Regions from separate parts of the Plantibacter sp. genome, predicted to be linked through region 2. Evidence: predicted binding sites of a transcription regulator. Region 2 holds the regulator's gene; the other holds the start of a gene.

Region 1 (4,388 bases), on a different contig from region 2:
CAGAAGATGCAGTCCGGCGACTCCGAAGTCGTCGGCGGCGACGCCTCGGTTGCCGACAGTCGCCTTCTTCGGTGCCGACGTTGTAGGTGAGCTCCTGGCCGAGAGGCCTCACTCATCGCCGCCGCAGGCACGAAACGCCTCGCACTCCGTCGGCAGCGACGTTCGCCCCCGGCCGTCGTCCCGCCCCAGGCGTACCGTGGCGCCGTCGCCGACCGGTTCGAGCGCCGAGCCGGATCGCCTCGATGAAGGGTGTGACCGCGGTCCGACGGCGTCCTCGTCCGACGCTGCGGCATCGTCGGCCGGGCCATACATGATCAGGACCTCGACCCAGCTGTCGCCGACCAGGAAGTTGCATGCTGCAGACGCCGGGCACAGCGTCCGTTCTGGGTGAAGCAGGACAGCTTGCGTGGAGTCCGGCCACGGCCCGGATTCGCCCGTTCGCCCAGCGTTCGTAGTAGAACGTCTGCCAGTCGGCGTGCGACCCGGGCAGGACTGGTCAACTCGGCCCACCGTTCCGTGCCGACCGGCGTCCCACCCTGCCGCCAGGTCTGCTCGGCTCACCATTGCTCCACGCTGCAGTGCATGCCCTCCGAGCGCCACGGTCGCCGCCCACAGCAGCGGTGTTCGCACTGGACGGGTCAGCCGTAAACGCGGGCCTCCAGGGTACGCCGTGAGGGCGCGAGCGCCGTCGCCGACCACGTCCTGGCTGGGACGAGGTTCTCGCACCCGAAGCCGTATGAGCTCACCGGCGCAGTGGGCTCAGCCGTCGCCGAGTGGCTTCGGTGTCGCGGACGACACCGTCGTGTGGATGTCGCGTCGGAGCCGCTTCAGCTCGGCGTGCACGCGGCTCAGCCCCAGAACCAATACGGCGGCGATCGCCGCTCCCCCGATACGTCTCATAGCTCGATCATAGGAACTGGCGCGCGGGCCGATATGCCGTTCCGATCACGTCTCTACAACGACTGTCGGACCCATGCGGAAACAGGCATACAGATCGAGGGTTCTCCCCGATGCGTCTGGTGGAAACGACGCAGGGCGCCTCCCGAAGGAGACGCCCTGCGCAGGTGTTGCTGTCGGACTTAGAAGTCCATGCCACCGGTCGGGTCGCCGGCCGGAGCCGGGTTCTTCTCCGGCTTGTCGGCGACGACGGCCTCGGTGGTGAGGAACAGGCCGGCGATCGACGCTGCGTTGAGCAGCGCGGAGCGGGTGACCTTCACCGGGTCGTTGATGCCGGCAGCGAGCATGTCGACGTACTCACCGGTCGCGGCGTTGAGGCCGTGTCCGACGGGCAGGTTGCGGACCTTGTCGGCGACGACGCCAGGCTCGAGGCCTGCGTTGAGCGCGATCTGCTTGAGCGGAGCGTCGATGGCGACCTTGACGATGTTCGCACCGGTCGCCTCGTCGCCGACGAGCTCGAGCTTCTCGAACGCGGTCTTGCCGGCCTGGATCAGGGCGACGCCACCACCGGCGACGATGCCCTCTTCGACGGCAGCCTTCGCGTTGCGAACGGCGTCCTCGATGCGGTGCTTGCGCTCCTTGAGCTCGACCTCGGTCGCTGCACCGGCCTTGATGACCGCAACACCGCCCGCGAGCTTGGCGAGACGCTCCTGGAGCTTCTCGCGGTCGTAGTCGCTGTCGGTGTTGTCGATCTCCTTGCGGATCTGCGAGACACGACCGGCGATGGCGTCGGCGTCGCCGGCACCCTCGACGATGGTGGTCTCATCCTTGGTGATGACGACCTTGCGAGCACGGCCGAGCAGGTCGAGGGTGACGGTCTCGAGCTTGAGGCCGACCTCCTCGGAGATGACCTGGCCACCGGTGAGGATGGCGATGTCCTGCAGCTGAGCCTTGCGGCGGTCGCCGAAGCCCGGAGCCTTGACGGCGACGGACTTGAAGATGCCACGGATCTTGTTGACGACGAGCGTCGCGAGAGCTTCGCCGTCGACGTCCTCAGCGATGATGAGGAGCTGCTTGCCCGACTGGATGACCTGGTCGACGATCGGCAGGAGGTCCTTGATCGCGGAGATCTTCTGGTTGGCGATGAGGATGTAGGGGTCCTCGAACACCGCTTCCTGGCGGTCGGGGTCGGTCACGAAGTACTGCGACAGGTAGCCCTTGTCGAAGCGCATGCCCTCGGTGAGCTCGAGCTCGGTGCCGAAGGTGTTCGACTCCTCGACGGTGACGACGCCCTCCTTGCCGACCTTGTCGATCGCCTCGGCGATGATCTCGCCGATGGTGGTGTCGCCGGCGGAGATGGAAGCGGTCGCAGCGATCTCCTCCTTGGTCTCCACCTCCTTGGCGTTGGCGATGAGCTCGACCGTGACGGCCTCGACGGCCTTCTCGATGCCGCGCTTGAGGCTGATGGGGTCGGCGCCTGCGGCGACGTTGCGGAGGCCCTCGCGGACGAGCGCCTGTGCCAGCACGGTCGCCGTGGTGGTGCCGTCGCCGGCGACGTCATCGGTCTTCTTGGCGACCTCCTTGACGAGCTCCGCGCCGATCTTCTCGTACGGGTCGTCGAGTTCGATCTCCTTGGCGATGGACACGCCGTCGTTGGTGATCGTGGGGGCGCCCCACTTCTTCTCGAGGACAACGTTGCGACCGCGCGGCCCAAGGGTGACCTTGACCGTGTCAGCAAGAATGTTCAGTCCACGCTCGAGGCCGCGACGGGCCTCCTCGTCGAAAGCAATGATCTTAGCCATGTGTGTTTTTCGTCCCTCCCGGACGTCATGAACGTTGTTAGCACTCAATGAGTACGAGTGCTAAGTCGATTCTGGCACTCAGGGGGTGGGAGTGCAAGTGAGCACCGGCGCCCTGAGCGAACTCCCGGGAACAGCCCCGGAACGACGAACGACGCCGCCCACCGAAGTGGACGGCGTCGCAGGAATCGCGTACCTGATCAGCGGCTACGCCAGGCGCACACCCTCGGCCTGAGGCCCCTTTGCTCCAGTGCCGACCTCGAAGACGACCGCCTGGCCCTCTTCCAAGGACTTGTAGCCGCTCATGTCGATCGCCGAGTAGTGGACGAAGACATCCTGTCCGCCGTCGTCGACCGTGATGAAGCCGAAGCCCTTCTCAGCGTTGAACCACTTGACGGTTCCGTTCGCCATTTCATACTCCCATTGCTGCGTGCTCGCAGGCATCGACTGTTGCCGAACCCGGACCTGCCATCCGGGATCGGGACCCCGGTGACCACCCTGCGCCGAAGCGGACCCGGGGGCGAGTCGAGACGGGACGGGATGAGCGGCCAGTTCCAGATACTAATCCGGAGCACCGCGCGGATTCACCCTCGAAATCGACAAACGGGGCGGAGTGATACGACAACTCAACATGGAGGAAACACTCCGGAAACACGGCGTGCCTGCGACCTGCTCGATCGACCTGCTCCAGCCGCGCTCAGGCGGCCGGCTGGTAGTCCGCGCCGACCACGACGACGATGCGGAGGACCGGTGCCTCGCCCTCCTCGACGGGGATCGCGTACGTGTCCGTGATCTGGATCGGGATGCCGCCGAGCGCGTTCGCGATGGCGCGGGCGACGCCCTCCTGCGACGGATCCTGGTAGTAGACGCCGCTCGCCGTGACGTCCTCCGTGCTGGCGTCGCTCGTCGGGATCTGCTGCGTGAAGCCGGCGGCCGTGATCGCTGCCGCCGCCGATGCGGCCAGGCCGGCGGTGGGTGTGCCGTTCAGGACGAGGATGCTGGCCGCGGGGTCGACGACGGGGGCCACCTCGGTCGGGGTGGGGGTCGGCGTTGGCGTGGCGCTCGGGCTCTGCGAGCCGCCGAAGAAGTCGATCCGGTCGTTCAGCCCGAAGAGGGCGAAGGTGCCGACCCCCACGAGGACGAGCGTGGCGACGACGGCGACGAGGAAGGCGATCCAGCCGCGTCCCTTGGGAGCAGGGGCACGGTGCGCGCCGACGCGCTTGAGGTCGGGGACCTCGTCGAAGCGGTCGGGCGGGAAGGATTCAGCCATGGTGTGGTCTCCGAGAGCTGCTCAGCCGTCGGTGCGGGGAGCCGAGGCTCCTCGCGCCGAGAGTCGGGCGTCGCGGGTGCGCTGCAGCCGCTTGATCAGCATGGGGTCGTGGGCGAGGGCGGACGGCGAGTCGATGAGCGCGCCGAGCAGTTGATAGTACCGGGCCGGGGACAGGGCGAAGCGGTCGCGGATGGCGGCCTCCTTGGCCCCGACGTGCTGCATCCAGTGGGACTCGAACTCGAGGATCTCGAGCTCGCGCTGGTCGAGGCCTCCCGTCGGCGTCGACGCGTCGTCATCGGCAGGCGTGCGCGACGCTGGCTGCATGCTCATCTCCTGCCGATCGGTGCCGATGCGGCGACCGTGGAGTCATGCTCCGGTCCGCCGCCGTCCAAGTCTATTCAGCCGATGGCCGCCGGGCCGCA
Region 2 (4,388 bases):
GCTCCGAGAGAGCGAGTGCCGCGCTGGGTTCGAGCACGAGGACGGTCCGGCCGGCGACGATCGACGCGAGTCCGCGGGTGTCGACGACCTCGGCCACCTCGGGGACCCGTGCGCGGATCGACTGCTTCGACGCCTCCCGCACGATGAGCTGCCAGCGCGCACGGCCCTTGACCGCTTTGTCGCCCTGCCATCTCGAGATGCTGCGCTCGGCGCCCCACGGGACGATCCGGTCGACACCCAGCTCGGTCGCCGCCTGGATGGCGAGTTCGTCGCGATCACCCTTGGCCAGCGCCTGCACGAGGACGAGCCCGGGACGGTTCTCCGGATGCACCACGACCGATTCGACGCGGATCTCCAACTCCCCCGGCTCGCTGCGCACGACCGGTCCGGTCGCGATCAGGCCCCGGCCGTTGCCGATCGACGTCGTCTCGCCGACCCGCAGCCGACTCACGGCGACGGCGTGCTTCGCCTCGGGCCCGCGGAGGGTCACCGAGTCGCCGACACCGGTCGATTCGAGATCCTCACGGAGGTACAGCGAACTCATCTCAACCGACGCCGTGGAAGCGGTCGCGGATCTTCGCGAACAGGCCCTGCTGGAACTGCGCGAGCGCCGGAGCACCCTGGCGTCGTCCCGAGGCGAAGCTCTTGATCAGCTCGCGTTCGCGGTGGTCGAGCTTCGTCGGCGTGACGACCTGGACGCCGATCTTGAGGTCGCCCCGGCTGTTCCCGCGGAGACGGGTGACACCGCGGTCCTTGACCGTGATGACCTCGGAGCTCTGCACGCCCGGCCGCAGCTCGACCTCGACGTCGCCGTCGAGCGCGTGGACGGTGACCTGGCGGCCGAGGATGGCGTCGGTCATCGGGACTTCGAGCGTGCACAACAGGTCGTCGCCGTCGCGGCTGAAGACGTCGTGGTGCTTGACCTTCATCTCGAGGTAGAGGTCGCCGTTCGGGCCGCCGGCCGGGCCGACCTCGCCGCTCCCCGGCATCTGCAGACGCAGACCGGTGTCGACGCCGGCCGGGATGTCGACCGAGACGGTGCGGCGGGCACGGAGCCGACCCTGACCCTGGCAGGTGACGCACGGGGTCGCGATGATCGTGCCGTAGCCGCGGCAGGTGCCGCAGGGCGCCGACGTCATGACGTTGCCGAGCAGCGAGCGGACGGCCCGCTGGATGGAGCCGGTGCCGTGACAGATGTCGCAGGTCACCGGTGAGGTGCCGGGCTGGCAGCAGGAGCCGTTGCAGGTGCTGCAGAGCACGGCGGTGTCGACCTCGAGGTCGCGGTGGGTGCCGAAGATGACCTCGTCGAGGTCGAGCTCGACGCGCAACAGGGCGTCCTCCCCGCGTGCGCGACGGGACTTGGGTCCGCGCTGCTGGCCGCCACCGCCGAAGAAGGTGTCGAAGATGTCGCCGAAGCCGCCGAACCCGGCGTCGCCGCCACCGAACCCACCAGCCTGCGGACCGAGGTCGTACTGCTGGCGCTGCTTGGGGTCGCTCAGCACGTCGTAGGCGTGCGTGACCTCCTTGAACCGTTCCGAGGCGTCGGAACCCGGGTTCACGTCGGGGTGCAGTTCGCGTGCGAGGCGGCGGTACGCCTTCTTGATCTCTTCGGGCGTCGCCTCCTTGGCGACACCGAGTGCTGCGTAGTGGTCGGGGTAGTCAGCCACTGAGGGCCTTTCGTTCGAGGTGCGGAAGGTGTTGGGGGACGCGACGAGGATGCGTCACTCGGCGTCGAGGATGCGCGAGAGGTACCTGGCGACGGCGCGGACCGCAGCCATGTTGCTCGCGTAGTCCATTCTCGTGGGGCCGAGGACGCCGAGCCGGGCGATTTCGCCACCAGAGGAACGGTAGTTCCCGGCGAGGACACTCGTGGTCTCGAGGCCGAACGACGCGTTCTCCCGCCCGATGCTGGCGACCACGCTGTCGCGCTCGGACTCCATCTCACCGAAGAGCCGGAGCAGCACGACCTGCTGCTCGATGGCGTCCAGGACCGGATAGATGCTGCCGGGGAAGTCGTCCTCGGTGCGGGCGAGGTTGGCGGCGCCGGCCATGACGAGGCGGTCCTGGCGCTGCGCCGAGAGCTGCTCGCGCACCGCGTCGACGATGCGGACGGCCGCCGCGCGATCGAGGTCGGCGATGTCGGCTGGGACGTCGCCGATCGCGTCGTGGGCGTCGAGGAGTGGACGGCCCGCGACCGCCTCGTTGCACAGCGAGCGGAGCCGCGAGATGAGGTCGTCGTCGACCGGGCTCTCCGTCTCGATGAGCCGCTGCTCGACGCGGCCGTTGTCGAGGATGATGACCGCGAGCACACGGTTCGGGGTGACGCTCACCAACTCGAGATGCCGGACGCGTGCCCGGGAGAACATCGGGTACTGGACGAGCGCGACCTGGTTCGTCAGCTGCGAGAGCAGCCGCACCGTGCGGTGCAGGACCTCGTCGAGGTCGCCGGACGCGCCGAGGAAGGTCTCGATCGCCGTCCGTTGGGCGTTGTTCAGCGGACGGCGGTCGGCCAGGTGGTCGACGAACATCCGGTAACCCTTGTCGGTGGGCACCCGGCCGGAAGAGGTGTGGGGAGCGGCGATGAGCTCTTCGTCCTCGAGCTGCGCCATGTCGTTGCGGATGGTGGCTGCGGAGACCCCGAAGGAGTGGCGGTCGACGATCGTCTTGGAACCGACGGGCTCGCGCGAGGCGACGTAGTCCTGCACGATGACGCGGAGCACTTCGAGACCGCGATCCGACACCATCTCGATCTCCTCCCGTCATCCACCTCGGAGCGCCGACCATCAGCACTCGAAGACCCTGACTGCCAATCATATCGTGGCCTCCGCGCGGCCGTCCCTTGCGCGGCCCCGTGCCGCGGGAATACCGTTGGCCGCAGGCGTGGGTCCCTGATGAGCAACACCTGGTGCGATACGCTCAGCTGGACCAATTGAATATCACTCTCCGTGAAAGGTGCGAAGATGTCCGATCCGAACGCTCAGCCGCCCGTCGACCCAGCGAAGGGCGGGTCGGTTCCGCCTGCAGGAGACGGCGCGACGCCCCCTCCCGCAGCTCCGCAGCAGCCGCCCGCAGGCGCCTACCCGCCCCCGCCCGCCGGTGGCTACGCGCCGCCGCCGCCCGCTGCCGGCTCCTACCCGCCGCCGCCCGCAGGCGCCCCGCAGTACCAGCAGCCGTACGCCGCCGCTCAGCCCATGAGCCCGTCGGACGAGAAGCTCTGGTCGACGCTCATCCACATCGGTGGGATCTTCTTCGGATTCATCCCGCCGCTGATCGGCTACCTGGTCCTCAAGGACCGCGGCCCGTTCATCAAGGCGCACACGCTCACCGCGCTGAACTTCCAGCTGACGATGCTGATCGCGCTCGTGGTCGGCTCGATCCTGACGATCGTCGTCGTGGGTCTGTTCATCATCATCGCCGTCTACGTCGTGGTGATCGTGTTCAGCATCATCGCCGCGATCAAGGCGAACAAGGGCGAGCTGTACAGCTACCCGCTCACGATCCAGTTCATCAAGGCCTGATCCGTCGAGTCGCACGAGAACAGCCCCGTCCGGTCCGCCGGGCGGGGCTGTTCTGCGCCTCGGGCAGGGTCAGTCGCCGACCAGACGGCGGACGACCGCGTCGGCGAGGAGCCGTCCGCGGCGCGTGAGCTCCAGCCGTCCGAGCAGGGCCTGCCGTGCGTCGACCAGTTCCTCGGCGATGAGCCCGGCGACGGCCGTGCGAGCCTCGGGGGCGAGCGTCCGGATCGGGATGCCGTCCCGCGTGCGGGTGAGCAGCAGGATGCGTTCGAGTTCCCGCGTCTCGTCGTCCAGGGTCTCCCGGCCGGCGGCCGGCGACTCCCCCGCCGCGATCCGCTGGGCGTACGCCGCCGGGTGCTTGACGTTCCACCAGCGCACCCCGCCGACGTGACTGTGCGAGCCCGGGCCGACACCCCACCAGTCCTCGCCGGTCCAGTAGGAGAGGTTGTGCCGGGAGCGGTGCGTGTCGTCCGTCGCCCAGTTGCTGACCTCGTACCAGCCGTAGCCGGCCTCGGTGAGGAGATCGTCGGCGAGCTCGTACATGTCGGCCTGCAGGTCTTCGTCGGGGGTCCCCACCACGCCCGAGCGGATCTGGCGCGCGAGTTTCGTCCCGGGTTCGACGATGAGCGAATAAGCCGACACGTGGTCCGGTGCGCAGGCGATCGCCGTCTCGAGTGAGACGCGCCAGTCGGCCAGGGTCTCCCCCGGCGTCCCGTAGATGAGGTCCAGGCTGACGCCGAGGCCGGCCTCGCGAGCCCACTGCACGACGAGCGGCACCCGAGCCGGATCGTGCGTGCGCTCGAGGGTGGCGAGCACGCTCGGCACGGCGGACTGCATCCCGAAGGACACCCGGGTGAATCCGGCTTCGGCGAG

The links. The regulator HrcA, encoded in region 2, represses chaperone genes, less so after heat shock. The targets are predictions, from matches to a motif close to TTNGCACTCGNNNNNNNCGAGTGCNAA.
Region 1: groL (chaperonin GroEL) is a predicted target of HrcA. The motif match lies at 2,737-2,763, and genes of this name have one in related genera.

What each region holds. Positions count from the first base shown of each region.
Region 1 covers NZ_JCACOF010000007.1:189,661-194,048, reverse strand. Annotated here, with positions in the region: gene AC5JOC_RS06170 (hypothetical protein) at 760-900, opposite strand; gene groL (chaperonin GroEL) at 1,080-2,699, opposite strand; gene AC5JOC_RS06160 (cold-shock protein) at 2,904-3,107, opposite strand; gene AC5JOC_RS06155 (LytR C-terminal domain-containing protein) at 3,394-3,966, opposite strand; gene AC5JOC_RS06150 (DUF3263 domain-containing protein) at 3,988-4,296, opposite strand.
Region 2 covers NZ_JCACOF010000012.1:320,799-325,186, reverse strand. Annotated here, with positions in the region: partial or broken gene AC5JOC_RS18845 (RsmE family RNA methyltransferase) at 1-544, opposite strand, end outside; gene dnaJ (molecular chaperone DnaJ) at 546-1,667, opposite strand; gene hrcA (heat-inducible transcriptional repressor HrcA) at 1,722-2,744, opposite strand; gene AC5JOC_RS18830 (DUF4870 domain-containing protein) at 2,961-3,518, shown strand; gene hemW (radical SAM family heme chaperone HemW) at 3,588-4,388, opposite strand, start outside.